4 regions of the Rhizobium sp. BK098 genome follow, and region 3 is predicted to be linked to each of the others. Evidence: predicted binding sites of a transcription regulator. Region 3 holds the regulator's gene; each other region holds the start of a gene.

Evidence for each region. The regulator PhoB, encoded in region 3, activates phosphate uptake and scavenging genes when phosphate is short. The targets are predictions, from matches to a motif close to TGTCATNNANCTGTCAT.
Region 1: the regulator PhoB is predicted to act here: its motif matches at 1,672-1,688, upstream of FHT73_RS24705 (inorganic phosphate transporter).
Region 2: the regulator PhoB is predicted to act here: its motif matches at 1,487-1,503, upstream of FHT73_RS24835 (DUF1045 domain-containing protein).
Region 4: the regulator PhoB is predicted to act here: its motif matches at 1,274-1,290, upstream of FHT73_RS27360 (DUF47 family protein).

What each region holds. Positions count from the first base shown of each region.
Region 1 is NZ_JACHYY010000012.1:10,010-13,216, reverse strand. Features, by position in the region: gene FHT73_RS24720 (CbtA family protein) at 1-459, shown strand, start outside; gene FHT73_RS24715 (hypothetical protein) at 494-1,120, shown strand; gene FHT73_RS24710 (hypothetical protein) at 1,187-1,495, opposite strand; gene FHT73_RS24705 (inorganic phosphate transporter) at 1,736-3,207, shown strand, end outside.
Region 2 is NZ_JACHYY010000012.1:38,893-42,099, reverse strand. Features, by position in the region: gene phnE (phosphonate ABC transporter, permease protein PhnE) at 1-106, shown strand, start outside; gene phnE (phosphonate ABC transporter, permease protein PhnE) at 115-1,461, shown strand; gene FHT73_RS24835 (DUF1045 domain-containing protein) at 1,651-2,337, shown strand; gene FHT73_RS24830 (alpha-D-ribose 1-methylphosphonate 5-triphosphate diphosphatase) at 2,353-3,207, shown strand, end outside.
Region 3 is NZ_JACHYY010000006.1:119,402-122,608, reverse strand. Features, by position in the region: gene pstB (phosphate ABC transporter ATP-binding protein PstB) at 1-470, shown strand, start outside; gene phoU (phosphate signaling complex protein PhoU) at 522-1,235, shown strand; gene phoB (phosphate regulon transcriptional regulator PhoB) at 1,267-1,950, shown strand; gene FHT73_RS16995 (GcrA family cell cycle regulator) at 2,040-2,576, opposite strand; gene FHT73_RS16990 (aspartate aminotransferase family protein) at 3,001-3,207, shown strand, end outside.
Region 4 is NZ_JACHYY010000017.1:35,205-38,411, reverse strand. Features, by position in the region: gene FHT73_RS27365 (inorganic phosphate transporter) at 1-613, opposite strand, end outside; gene FHT73_RS27360 (DUF47 family protein) at 613-1,230, opposite strand; gene FHT73_RS27355 (sn-glycerol-3-phosphate import ATP-binding protein UgpC) at 1,372-2,424, opposite strand; gene ugpE (sn-glycerol-3-phosphate ABC transporter permease UgpE) at 2,424-3,207, opposite strand, start outside.

The DNA.
Region 1 (3,207 bases), on a different contig from region 3:
GGTGCGCGCGGCACGGCGGCGCTGCTCGCGCTCGCCGCTTTCGTGACGATCTCGCTCGTGCCCGACATCAAGTATCCGGCAAATCCGCCGGCCGTCGGCAATCCTGATACGATCGGCGCAAGAACAGAACTGTTCTTCATCATGATCGTTGCCTCCGTCGTCGGCATGATCGTCGCGGTGGGCTTCGCACGCAGGCTGGCGGCGCGATATGGTTCCTGGAACGGTGCGATCATTGCCGGCATCGGCTACATCGTCTTCGTCGCGCTGATCCAATATCTGCTTCCCTCGATCAACGAAGTGCCCGAGCAATTCTCGGCCGTCGTACTCTGGCGTTTTCGCATCACCTCGCTCGGCATGCACGCCATCCTCTGGACGACGCTCGGCCTTGCCTTCGGAGCCTGGGCGGAACGCCAGTTGCCGCAGACGCGCTACGGCAATGCGGCCCTGCGCCGGGCTTAGTGTGGTAAATAGATCGCATCCCGCGCATGACAACATGCGCGGGACACGCCCGTATCCAGGCGGCGTCCTGTTTGCAATCTTCTGTCTCATCGTTGCGGGTTGGCCGGCTTCGGTTGCCGCGCATGGCGGCGGCTCCTCCGGCAGCCAGGCTGGCATCCCGATTCCAAGTCTTACCCATGGCGAGATGGCAGTGATCGCTCCCTATTACGGGCGGATCATCTCGATTGCCGAGAGCGTATCGGATACCGACGAAACCTTCCGCCGTCTCTTGAACTTTGCGCAGATCCAACGTGCTTATTGCCTATGGGGCCTGATGCCGGGCAGCGTCAGCGACGAGGAAAGCCCGTTCAACGAATGCTCCCACGCCTACCTCGCCGCGGCGAAGGCGGTGCTGCTGCAGATGCGCGTCATGAAAGTGGAGAAGGCATCGGTCGACGATCTCGTCTCCGATATCGACGCGACACTCGTGCGCAACAATCTCTCGCTCGTCCTGTGCAAATTCAGCGGCGAGAGCTTCAATACGGCCGATCTCATCCGGCCAAAGCTTGCCGACATCGCACTCCATGCGAAAAGCCTTGCTGCGATCTTATCGGCCAGCCTGCTCGTTCTTGCGGGCCTCTGGCTCGGAGCGCGCGCGTTACGGCCGCAAGCTCAGCCTTAAGAACCGCATTTTTTCGGAACTGCCCTCAACAAAACACCGCCGCAAGATGCGGCGGTGCTTCTGATCTTACCAGTAGTGCGGGCGATCGCGCCAGCGGCCGTCGCCCCAGCCATCACGATGATGGCGATGGCCGTGCCAGCCCCATGGCGGCGGCGGTGGCGGCCTGTAGTAACCCCAGCGCCGGGGCGGCGGACCCCAGCGATTGGGGCGGCATTCGCCCCAGCGCGTCAGGTGCCAGCCACGACCGCAGGCATAGTCAACTTTCACAATCGGCACGGAGGCCGTTGACCCAACGGCCGGGATAGGCATTGCCTCTGCCGAAGATACAACCAAGCTGCCGAACAAGGCAGCAATGGCAATCACGGACGATCTCATATTAATGGCCCTCTATCCAAGTCCCTTACATGGGGATTTAACCCCCGAAGGTATGAACGCCGGCTGAACCGAAAATGGCCTTTTGGGGGCAAAATCAAGATCAGCCCGAGAATCTGCCGGCAGTTTGAACGGGCTAGGCACTGCCCGCATTTGCAGTTCGCCGCAGCCTGTTCCCGCGTCACGAGAGTTTCATGAACGAGGCTTACACCGGCAATATCCATTGCAATAAGGGAGTTCGGGATGGTCGACCTCGTTTCAAACAATGCGGAAGGCGGCAATGCCGACCATCCGATTCATGGCGCAGGCAGCTCGGCAAAATGGTTTCTGCCGCTCTTCGGCATCGTCGTCCTGGCCGGCCTCGTCTATGTCGCCTACGCTCTCGGCAGCGATCTTGCAGAGGCCGCCGCAGTTCCGTGGATATTACTCGGGCTGGCGCTGCTGATCGCGCTCGGCTTCGAATTCGTCAACGGCTTCCACGATACCGCCAACGCCGTTGCCACCGTCATCTATACCCGCTCGCTGCCGGCGGAGTTCGCCGTCATCTGGTCGGGCTTCTTCAACTTCCTCGGTGTTTTGACTTCTTCCGGCGCCGTCGCCTTCGGCATCCTGGCGCTGCTGCCGGTCGAGCTCATCCTGCAGGTCGGCTCCGGCTCCGGTCTCGCGATGGTCTTCGCCCTGTTGACCGCCGCCATCATCTGGAATCTCGGCACCTGGTATCTCGGCCTACCGGCCTCGAGCTCACATACACTTGTCGGCTCGATCATCGGCGTCGGCCTCGCCAACCAGTTCCTGGCACCCGCCGGCTCCGCCACCAGCGGTGTCGACTGGTCGCAGGCAAGCAGCGTCGGCATGTCGCTGCTCTTGTCGCCGATCATCGGCTTTGCCATGGCCGCCCTATTGCTGCTGGTCGCCAAGGTGCTGATCCGCAACAAGGAGCTCTACGAAGCGCCGAAGGGCAATGCACCGCCTCCGCTCTGGATCCGCGGCCTGCTGATCTTCACCTGCACCGGCGTGAGCTTCGCCCATGGTTCGAATGACGGCCAGAAGGGCATGGGCCTGATCATGCTCATCCTCATCGGCCTCGTACCGACCGCCTTCGCGCTGAATAAGACGCCCGACGTGAACTATCTCGAAGCCTATAAAGCTGCCTCGACGCAAGTCGAGACGGTACTCGGCAAATATGTGAAGCCGGGCGTTGCCGCACCGGCCGATCCGAAGGCCGCCGTCAGCAGCGCCGTAAAGACCAAGACCTGGACGGATGCGACGACGCCAGCTCTCCAAGCATATATTCATGCCACGAGTGCTGAGATCGCGGCCTATCCAAGCGTCGAGAAGCTGCCGAACGGGCTCGTCGGCAACGTTCGTAACGATATCTATCTGATCGGTGAATCGCTGAAATTGATCGACAAGCAGAAGCTGCTGCCGATGAGCGCCGAGGACCTGAAGGCCGTGACCAACTATCACGCCGCCGTCGATCACGCGACCAAGTTCATCCCGCTCTGGGTGAAGGTTGCCGTGGCGCTGGCGCTCGGCCTCGGCACCATGGTCGGCTGGAAACGCATCGTCGTGACCGTCGGCGAAAAGATCGGCAAGACGCATCTGACCTACGGCCAGGGTGCTGCCGCCGAAGTCGTCGCCATGCTGACCATCGGCGCCGCCGACCATCTCGGCCTGCCGGTATCGACGACGCACGTCCTGTCCTCCGGCGTCGC
Region 2 (3,207 bases), on a different contig from region 3:
GGCGCTGGTGCTGCTTCTCTTCCTGACGATCATCGCCGTCGATCAGTTTTCCGCATGGCTCCGCCGCCGTCTGGTGGGCGAACATGCCTTCCTTTTGCAGCATTGAGGTTGACCATGTCCATCATCGACGCCAGCCGCATGCAGGAAATCGAAGCGCGCTATCCGGAGGTTCTTCACCGGTCCTTCCGCCAGCGCTTCGGTGCGCTGATGATGTTCATCGGCATTGTCCTCTACGGCATTTATGCAGTCTGGTTCTTCGATCTGCCGAAGGTCATTTCGGAAGCACATTGGGAGCGCGTCGGGATCTATCTTAGCGAATGGGTGAGCTATGACGTGCAGCCGGAATTCCGCATCTCCGACGACAAGATCACCATTAAGTATCCGCGCTTTTCGCCTTTGGGCGACAATCCGCATCCTGACTGGGTCAAGACCAACCCCGATGGCAGCATGACCGTTTCCGTCAGCGGCACGAGCCGCACGGTAACCGTAACCAAAACGCAGGCTATCGTGACTGCGCACGGCATTACGATCCCGATCGATATCGCCGGCGATGCGCCGAAGATCGTCGGCTCCGAGCCCGTACCCAGCTGGATGACCGTTTATGACGACAACATCCTGGTCAATCTCGGCTTTGCCGGCGATGCCAGCATTTCCACTGATCGCGTGAAGATCCGCAAGCGTTTCCTCGGCTGGGCCAACTTCGTGTTCGACACACATTCGCCCTTCTTCGACAAGCCGGCGAGCGAAGTCATCAGCCTGATCGTTTCGGGGCCGCGGCTGGACCCTGCCCAGTCCAACCTCTCACTGGCCTTCGACAATATCTGGAACAATGGCGCGTGGCAGCATGGCGACGTCTGGACCAAGCTGTTCCAGACCATCGTCATGGCGTTCCTCGGAACACTCCTCGGGTCGCTCGTAGCATTTCCGCTCGCCTTCCTGGCGGCTCGCAACATCACGCCGAACCGGCTGCTCAACCAGATCCTCAAACGCCTCTTCGACTTCCTGCGTTCGGTGGACATGCTGATCTGGGCGCTATTCCTGACCCGCGCCTTCGGCCCCGGCCCGCTTGCCGGCAGCGGCGCGATCTTCCTCACCGAGACGGGTACGCTCGGCAAGCTCTATTCCGAAGGCCTGGAGAATATCGACAACAAGCCGCGCGAGGGCGTGAAATCCACCGGCTCGCCGACCATTCTCGTGCATCGCTACGGCATCATGCCGCAGATCGTTCCGGTCATCGTCAGCCAGACGCTCTACCAGTGGGAATCGAACGTGCGCGGCGCGACCATCATCGGCGCCGTCGGCGCGGGCGGTATCGGGCTCAAACTTTGGGAAGCGATGCGCACCAACGCGAACTGGGAAAACGTCGCCTATATGGTGCTGTTGATCCTGATCGTCGTCTTCCTGTTCGATGCCGCATCCAACGCCTTGCGTTCGCGGCTGATGGGTGCGCGAGCGAAATAAAAAAGATCGGGAAAAAATCGTTACGCATCATCATTCTGTCACGGGAATCCGGTAGCGCAGGCCGGCAAGACCGCAACGGTCAAGCTGGCTTTAGCCGGATTCGGACCGTTGCTGCCTTGCTGCTCTTGCGGTTTGTCGCAAATCACCCAACAGTGTCCCGCGCAGCCGATTTTTCCAAGGAATGCAGCCTTGCGCTATGCTCTCTATTTCACGCCGCCCAAAGAAGATCCATTGACATCGCTTGCCGCCCGCTGGCTGGGCCGTGATGCATTTTCGAATGAGATTTTTTCCGACAAGGCCATGGCGCCGCTGCCGGAAGGCCATGCCGAACTGACGGCCGATCCGCGCCGCTACGGCTTCCATGCCACGCTGAAGGCGCCGTTCGAGCTAGCCGCTTCGGTGACCGAGCGCGATCTCCTCGAAGTTGCCGCCGAATTCGCCTCGCAGACCAAGGCTTTCACCATTCCGGAACTTGTGCTGGGCCAACTCGGCCATTTCTTCGCGCTCGTGCCCAGCACCGTTTGCGAGCCGTTACAGGATTTCGCCTCGCGCGTCGTGAAAACCTTCGAGCCTTTGCGCGCACCGCTTTCGGACCATGACATCGCAAGGCGCAAGCCGGAAGGCTTGACGGAGCCGCAGCGCGCCAATCTGCTGCGCTGGGGCTATCCTTATGTCAATGACGAGTTCCGTTTCCACATGACGCTGACCGGTCGGGTTCCCACGGAGCGTCAACCCGAACTACAGGAAATTCTGCGCCATCGCTTCGCCGAACATACCGGCAAGCCGCTCGATATTTCCGGCCTCGCCGTCTTCGTCGAAGAAGAGCGTGGCGCTCCCTTTACCGTCCGTTCCTGGCTGCCGCTTGCCGGCGCCTAATATGAAAGAGCCGATATGACCAAAGAAACCGTCCTTTCCAACGCCCGCATCGTCCTCGAAGACAAGATCGTCGAAGGTTCCGTGCTGATCCGTGACGGTCGCATTGCCGCCATCTCCGAAGGCAAGTCCGATATCGGCGAGGATTTCGAGGGCGATTATCTGATCCCCGGTCTGGTCGAGCTGCATACCGACCATCTGGAGGCACATTATTCCCCTCGCCCGGGCGTTCGCTGGAACAAGACGGCGGCGATCCAGGCGCATGATGCCCAGATCGTCACCTCGGGTATCACGACCGTGTTCGACTGCCTGCGCATGGGCTCTGATGAGGACGGTGGTTTCGAAAAGGGCGAGATGCGCGATATGGCCGATGCCATCCAGGCGGCCCAAAGCGAAGATCGCCTGCGCGCCGATCACCTGATCCACCTGCGCTGCGAAGTCTCCTCCGACAACGTGCTCGACCACTTCCAGGATTTCGAGAAGGACCCTTACGTCCGTCTGGTTTCGCTGATGGACCATGCACCGGGCCAGCGCCAGTTCCAGACCATGGATCAGTACATCTTCTACTATCAGAAGAAGCGCGGGCTCAGCGACGAAGCCTTTGCCAAGTTCGTTGCCAAGCGCCAGGAAGAATCGGCGAAATATGCCACGCCGCATCGTGACGCGATCTCCAAGGTCTGCGCCGAACGCGGCATCACGGTCGCCAGTCATGACGATGCGACGCTCGCCCATGTCGATGAAGCCATCAATTACGGCGTTCGCCTGGCGGAGTTTCCGACCAGTATCGATGCCGCCAAGGCTTCCCACGGCGCCGGCATGAGCGTGCTGATGGGCGCGCCCAACATCGTGCGTGGCAAGTCGCATTCGGGCAAT
Region 3 (3,207 bases):
TCCCAAAGTCCATCTTTGAGAACGTCGCCTACGGCCCGCGCATCCATGGCCTGCATCGCTCAAAGGCCGATCTCGAGCATATCGTCGAGACCAGCCTGCAGAAGGCCGGTCTCTGGGGCGAGGTCAAGGATCGGCTCCATGATGCCGGCACGAGTCTATCGGGCGGTCAGCAGCAGCGTCTGTGCATCGCCCGCGCCGTCGCGGTCAGTCCGGAGGTCATCCTGATGGACGAGCCATGCTCGGCGCTCGATCCGATCGCGACCGCCAAGGTCGAGGATCTCATCCACGAGCTGCGGGAGAATTTCACCATCGTCATCGTGACGCATTCCATGCAGCAGGCAGCCCGCGTCTCGCAGCGTACCGCAATGTTCCATCTCGGCCATCTGGTCGAGGAGAACGACACCGATAAGATGTTCACCAATCCCGACGATTTCCGCACGCAGGATTACATCATGGGCCGTTTTGGTTGATGATGTCAGGCGCGCGGCTCATTTCACACAGTTCACCTTGAGGATAGAAAAATGGTCTCCACTCACATTCTCTCTGCCTATGACGAAGACCTGAAGTTCCTGACGCGCCGCATTGCTGAAATGGGCGGCCTGGCAGAGCAGATGGTTAGCGACAGCGTACGCGCGCTGGTCAATAGCGACGCTGCCCTGGCCCAGAAGGTCATCTCCGACGACGTCGTTCTCGACCATGCCGAGCGCGAAGTCGGCGACAAGGCGATCGTTACCATCGCCCGCCGTCAGCCGATGGCGGCGGACCTGCGTGAAATCATGGGCTCGATCCGCATTGCATCCGATCTGGAGCGCGTCGGCGATCTCGGCAAGAACACCGCAAAGCGCGTCATCGCCGTCCAGGGCACCGGTGTCCCGCGCCGTCTCGCCCGCGGCATCGAGCATCTCTCCGAACTGGCGCTGAGCCAGCTCAAGGAAGTTCTGGATGTCTACGCGACCCGCTCGCCGGACAAGGCCGTATCGATCCGCGAACGCGACGAGGAAATCGACGCCATGTACACCTCGCTCTTTCGCGAGATGCTGACCTACATGATGGAAGATCCGCGCAACATCACCACCTGCACGCATCTTCTCTTCTGCGCCAAGAACATCGAGCGCATCGGCGACCATGCCACCAACATCGCCGAGACGATCTATTACATGGCGACGGGCGCGCAGCCGGAAGGCGAGCGCCCGAAGGACGATACCGCCAATACCGTCGGCGCAGTGACCGAATAATCCGAAAGCGAAGAAAGGAGACCATAGGCGCATGGTTCCGAGAGTTGCTGTTGTAGAAGACGAGGAAGCGCTCAGCGTTCTGCTGCGCTACAATCTTGAGGCCGAAGGCTTCGAGGTCGACACGATCCTCAGAGGCGATGAGGCCGAGCTGCGTCTCCAGGAGCGCATCCCCGATCTCCTGATCCTCGACTGGATGCTGCCCGGCGTATCGGGCATCGAGCTCTGCCGCCGGCTGCGTATGCGGCCGGAGACTGAGCGCCTGCCGATCATCATGCTGACGGCCCGCGGCGAGGAAAGCGAGCGCGTGCGCGGGCTTTCGACCGGCGCGGACGATTATGTCGTCAAGCCGTTCTCGACGCCGGAGCTGATGGCTCGCGTCAAGGCGATGCTGCGGCGTGCCCGCCCGGAGGTTCTCTCCACGGTGCTGCGTTGCGGCGATATCGAGCTGGACCGCGAAACCCATCGCGTTCACCGCAAGAGCCGCGAAGTGCGGCTGGGGCCGACGGAATTCCGCCTGCTGGAGTTCCTGATGTCCTCGCCGGGCCGCGTCTTCTCGCGTTCGCAGCTGCTCGACGGCGTATGGGGTCACGATATCTACGTCGACGAACGCACGGTCGACGTCCATGTCGGCCGCCTGCGCAAGGCGCTCAACTTCTCCAATATGCAGGATGTCATTCGCACCGTTCGCGGCGCGGGCTACTCCATGGAGGCCTGAGCGGGGATACCCGATCAGGCATCAACATAGCGGCGGAAACAGAAAACGGGCCTCAAGGGCCCGTTTCTTTATCTCAGTCATCAAGCTTCTCAGCCACGCGGCTGGGCCGGCCTACGCCGTTCATGCACCGGCTGGTAGGCCAGGCGCTGATGGTAGGTGCAGTAAGGCGATGAATCTGGGCTCTCATTGCCGCAGAAATGGAAATCGTCCTTCAGCGGATCGCCGACCGGCCACTTGCAGGTGCGCTCCGTCAGTTCCGTCAGGCCGAGGCGGCGGGAGATCGGAACGACGACGTTCGATGCCGGGCGATACTGGATTTCGTTGACGGAATCGATCTCGATCTCTTCCTTCAGCATGGTTGCGCCCTGCTGGCGGGCAACCACCGTGCGGGTAGCAACGCGCGATCCGTAGGTCGCAGCGCGAGGTGCCGCTGCGCTGCGCTTCGGCGTGCGCGCTGCGGTTGTCGCGCCGCCCGCCTTCGCTCGGCCGGGGAGGTTCAGGCGATGCACCTTGCCGATGACGGCATTACGGCTCACGCCACCGAGCTGCGCAGCGATCTGGCTGGCGCTCAATCCTTCGGACCATAGCTTTTTCAGCTTCTCGACGCGTTCGTCTGTCCAATTCATGCCCTGTCTCCGCTGTCGCGTTTCCGATGGCAGAATCCCTCACCATTGCCTCGCATGGTATCGAGGCGCGAAACGCTCTAAAATTGTGGTGACTAGTTCCGCCGCATGCAGTCTAGCAATTGGTTTTTAACCTAGTGTGAGGCTGACTCCGTGACAAGAGTCGCGGGAATCTTGAGGAATCGATTTCGAGGTTTTCCCCAACTTGCTGTCCGGGCGTGGCATTTCTGCCATAGGCGCCGCCCGACGCATCTCTTTTGCCGGCAAGCGTTTTCTCGCACCTGCTAAAACGGCAGTTTTGTTGACATCGCGGTGCAAAACATCAATAGTGCCCAAGCCGCCGCAAGGCGGCATTTTTGATTTTTTCGGACCCGTTTCATCAAATGGAAGCGATCGGTCCTTAAAGTTGTGATCAGGAGATATGGCCATGGCCGAGACCACGCCGCTTTACGACACCTACTTGCGCGCTCCGCTGCGGTTCGAGCGAGGTGAGGGCGTCTGGCTGGTCACTGAGAATGGCGAACGCTACCTCGATTTCGCAGCCGGCGTCGCGGTCAATTCGCTCGGTCATGCTCATCCCCATCTTGTCGCCGAGCTGAAGGCGCAGGCCGACAAGGTCTGGCACCTGTCCAAC
Region 4 (3,207 bases), on a different contig from region 3:
GTACGGCGATGATGCCCATGGTCTTCTGGGCGTCGTTTCCGCCATGGCCGAGGGAGTAGAGAGAAGCGGAGACGAATTGCAGGACGCGGAAGGTGCTGTCGACGGCGAAAGGCGTCTGGCGAACGAATATCCATGTCACGCACAGCACGAGGAAGAGCGCGAGCACGAAGCCAAGCAGTGGCGACATGACGATGGCGCCGGCCGTCTTCAGCAGGCCGGACCAAACAATGGCATCCATGCCAATCTTCGCCACGCCGGCACCGACGAGGCCACCGACCAGAGCATGCGACGAGCTTGATGGGATGCCCAGTACCCAGGTCACGATATTCCATATGATCGCCCCTATCAGGGCGGCGAAGATGACCTGTGGCGTGACGATGTTGGGATCGATAATGCCGGTGCCGAGGGTTTCGGCGACGTGGAGCCCGAAGAACAGGAAAGCGATGAAATTGAAGAATGCGGCCCATAACACGGCGTATTGCGGTCGCAGGACCCGGGTCGAGACGATGGTGGCAATTGAGTTGGCTGCGTCGTGCAGCCCATTCAAAAAATCGAAGAACAATGCCACCGCGATGAGGCCCACCAGCAATGGGAAAGCGAGAGTGGCCTCCATCAGACGTTCTCGATTACGATGCCGTTGATTTCATTGGCGACATCCTCGAAACGGTCTACCACCTTCTCCAATTCACCAAAGATCTCGCTGCCGATCATGTATGCCATTGGATTGGTGCCGCCATACCGGCGAAAGAGATCTTTTAGACCTTGATCATGTAGCTCATCGGAGCGACCCTCGACCTTTACGACCTCTTCAGTGAGCGCGCTGAGGCGAGAAGAGTTGGCACTCATGCGATCAAGGAGAGGGATTGCCTCGGCTACCAGTTTTGCGGCCTCGACGATCGCCTTGCCCATTTCCTGCATACCGGGATCAAAGCTGTCCTGTTCGAATAGCCGGATGGTCTTGACCGTCTTGTGCATCATGTCGATCGCATCGTCCATTGACATGATGAGATCCTTGATGTCGCCACGGTCAAAGGGCGTGATGAAACTGCGCCGAGTGGCAAGCAGAACTTCGCGCGTGATGTCATCGGCCTCGTTCTCGAGCTCAACGATGCGCTGGCAGTGCTGCTCCGTGTCTTTGCCAGCCAGCAATTCGTTCAGAGCTTCCGCCGCGCTGACGATCGTGCGCGAATGTCGAGAGAAAAGATCAAAAAAACGGTCTTCTCTCGGCATCAGTCTACGAAACCAGTTCACTTTCCGCACTCCAAACAGGCGTTGTCATAAATCCGTCATAAATGACGGGGCCCGACATGGAAAGCCGAGACATCCGCAAAACGGCGCTCTCCGACAGTCTCATCACAAGATTTGAACTGCTTATGCGCGGTCTAATCGGTTCCCGTGACCGTCGAAGAAATGCAGGCTGTCGGCGGAAGCGGCAACCACGCATTCGCTGTCAATTGCGATCCGGGACCGCCCCGAAACTCGAAAGACGATGGTTTGGCCATCCGCCAGAGCACCGTAGACATAGCTTTCCGCCCCGACGAGCTCCACCGCCTGGACACGCGCTTTTGCGCTGAACGCCGCATCGCTCGCGCCATCGGCCAGGTGAAGGTCCTCGGGCCGAACGCCGATCGTCGTGTCAGCGCCGATAAGGCGGCCGCCGGGTGAAAGCGCAATTGTGCTGCTTTCGGTAGATTTCAGAAGGTTCATGGAAGGCGAGCCTATGAAGGTCGCAACGAAGGTCGTGGCGGGTCGTTCATAGAGTTCGATGGGTGTGCCGACCTGTTCGATTCGCCCGCCATTCAAGACGACCAGGCGATCGGCCAGCGTCATGGCCTCCATCTGGTCATGGGTGACATAGACGCTCGTGGTCGCGAGAGATCGTTGCAGCCGTCTGATCTCGACACGCATTTGCACCCGCAGCTTGGCATCGAGATTGGAGAGCGGCTCGTCGAACAGGAACGCCGCCGGCTCGCGCACGATGGCACGGCCCATCGCCACACGTTGCCGCTGGCCGCCGGAGAGCTGACGTGGCTTGCGCTCGAGGAAAGATTCGATCTCCAGCGATCGAGCTGCCGACTGGATGCGCTGGTCTATTTCCGCAGCTGGCACATTCCTGTTCTTCAGACCATATGCCAGGTTCTGGCGCACGGTCATGTGCGGATAAAGCGCATAGTTCTGAAAGACCATCGCGATGTCGCGTTCGGAGGGTTCCAGACGATTGACGATGCGGCCGCCTATATTGATTTCGCCGGATGTGATGGCTTCAAGACCTGCGATCATACGCAGGAGCGTGGACTTGCCGCAGCCGGAAGGCCCGACCAGCACGACGAGTTCGCCGTCGGCGATATCGAGCGACACGCCCTTGATTGCATCAACGTTGCCGCCATAGGTTTTGCGGACATCCTTGAGGGTGATCCCAGCCATTATTTCTCCGTCTCCACAAGACCTTTGACGAACCAGCGCTGCATCAGCACGACGACGAGAATGGGCGGGATGATCGCCAGGATCGCCGTCACCATCACGAAATTCCAGGGTGTCGCCGCATCGGCGAAATCCACCATTTTCCGCAGCCCAATAATGATCGTCGACATCTTCGCGTCGTTGGTGACGAGCAGTGGCCACAAATATTGCGTCCAGCCGTAGATGAAGAGGATCACGAAAAGGGCTGCGATATTGGTCTTCGACAGCGGCAATAGGATATCGCGCATGAAGCGAAAGGGGCCGGCATTGTCGATGCGGGCGGCTTCCAGCAGCTCCCCCGGCACCGTCAGGAAGAACTGCCGGAACAGGAATGTCGCCGTTGCCGACGCCATCAGCGGTAAAGTCAGACCTGCATAGGTGTCGATCATTCCAAGATCGACGATAACCTTGTAGGTCGGCAAGATGCGCACCTCCACCGGCAGCATCAGCGTGACGAAGATCATCCAGAAGAACACCATCCGCAGTGGAAAGCGAAAGAAGACGATGGCAAAGGCCGACAGGAAAGAGATCGCGATCTTGCCGGCAGCGATGACGACTGCAACGACAAATGTATTCCAGAGCATCCGCTCGAGGCTGACGCCGACCACGCGCTCGACACCGCCGTTCAGCGCCTCGCCATAGTTTTCGGCGAAATGGCCGCCGGGCAGCAGCGAGATCGGCGGCCGCAAAATCTCGGCCGACGTCATCGTCGAGGCGACGAAGGTGTAATAGATCGGGAAGGCGACG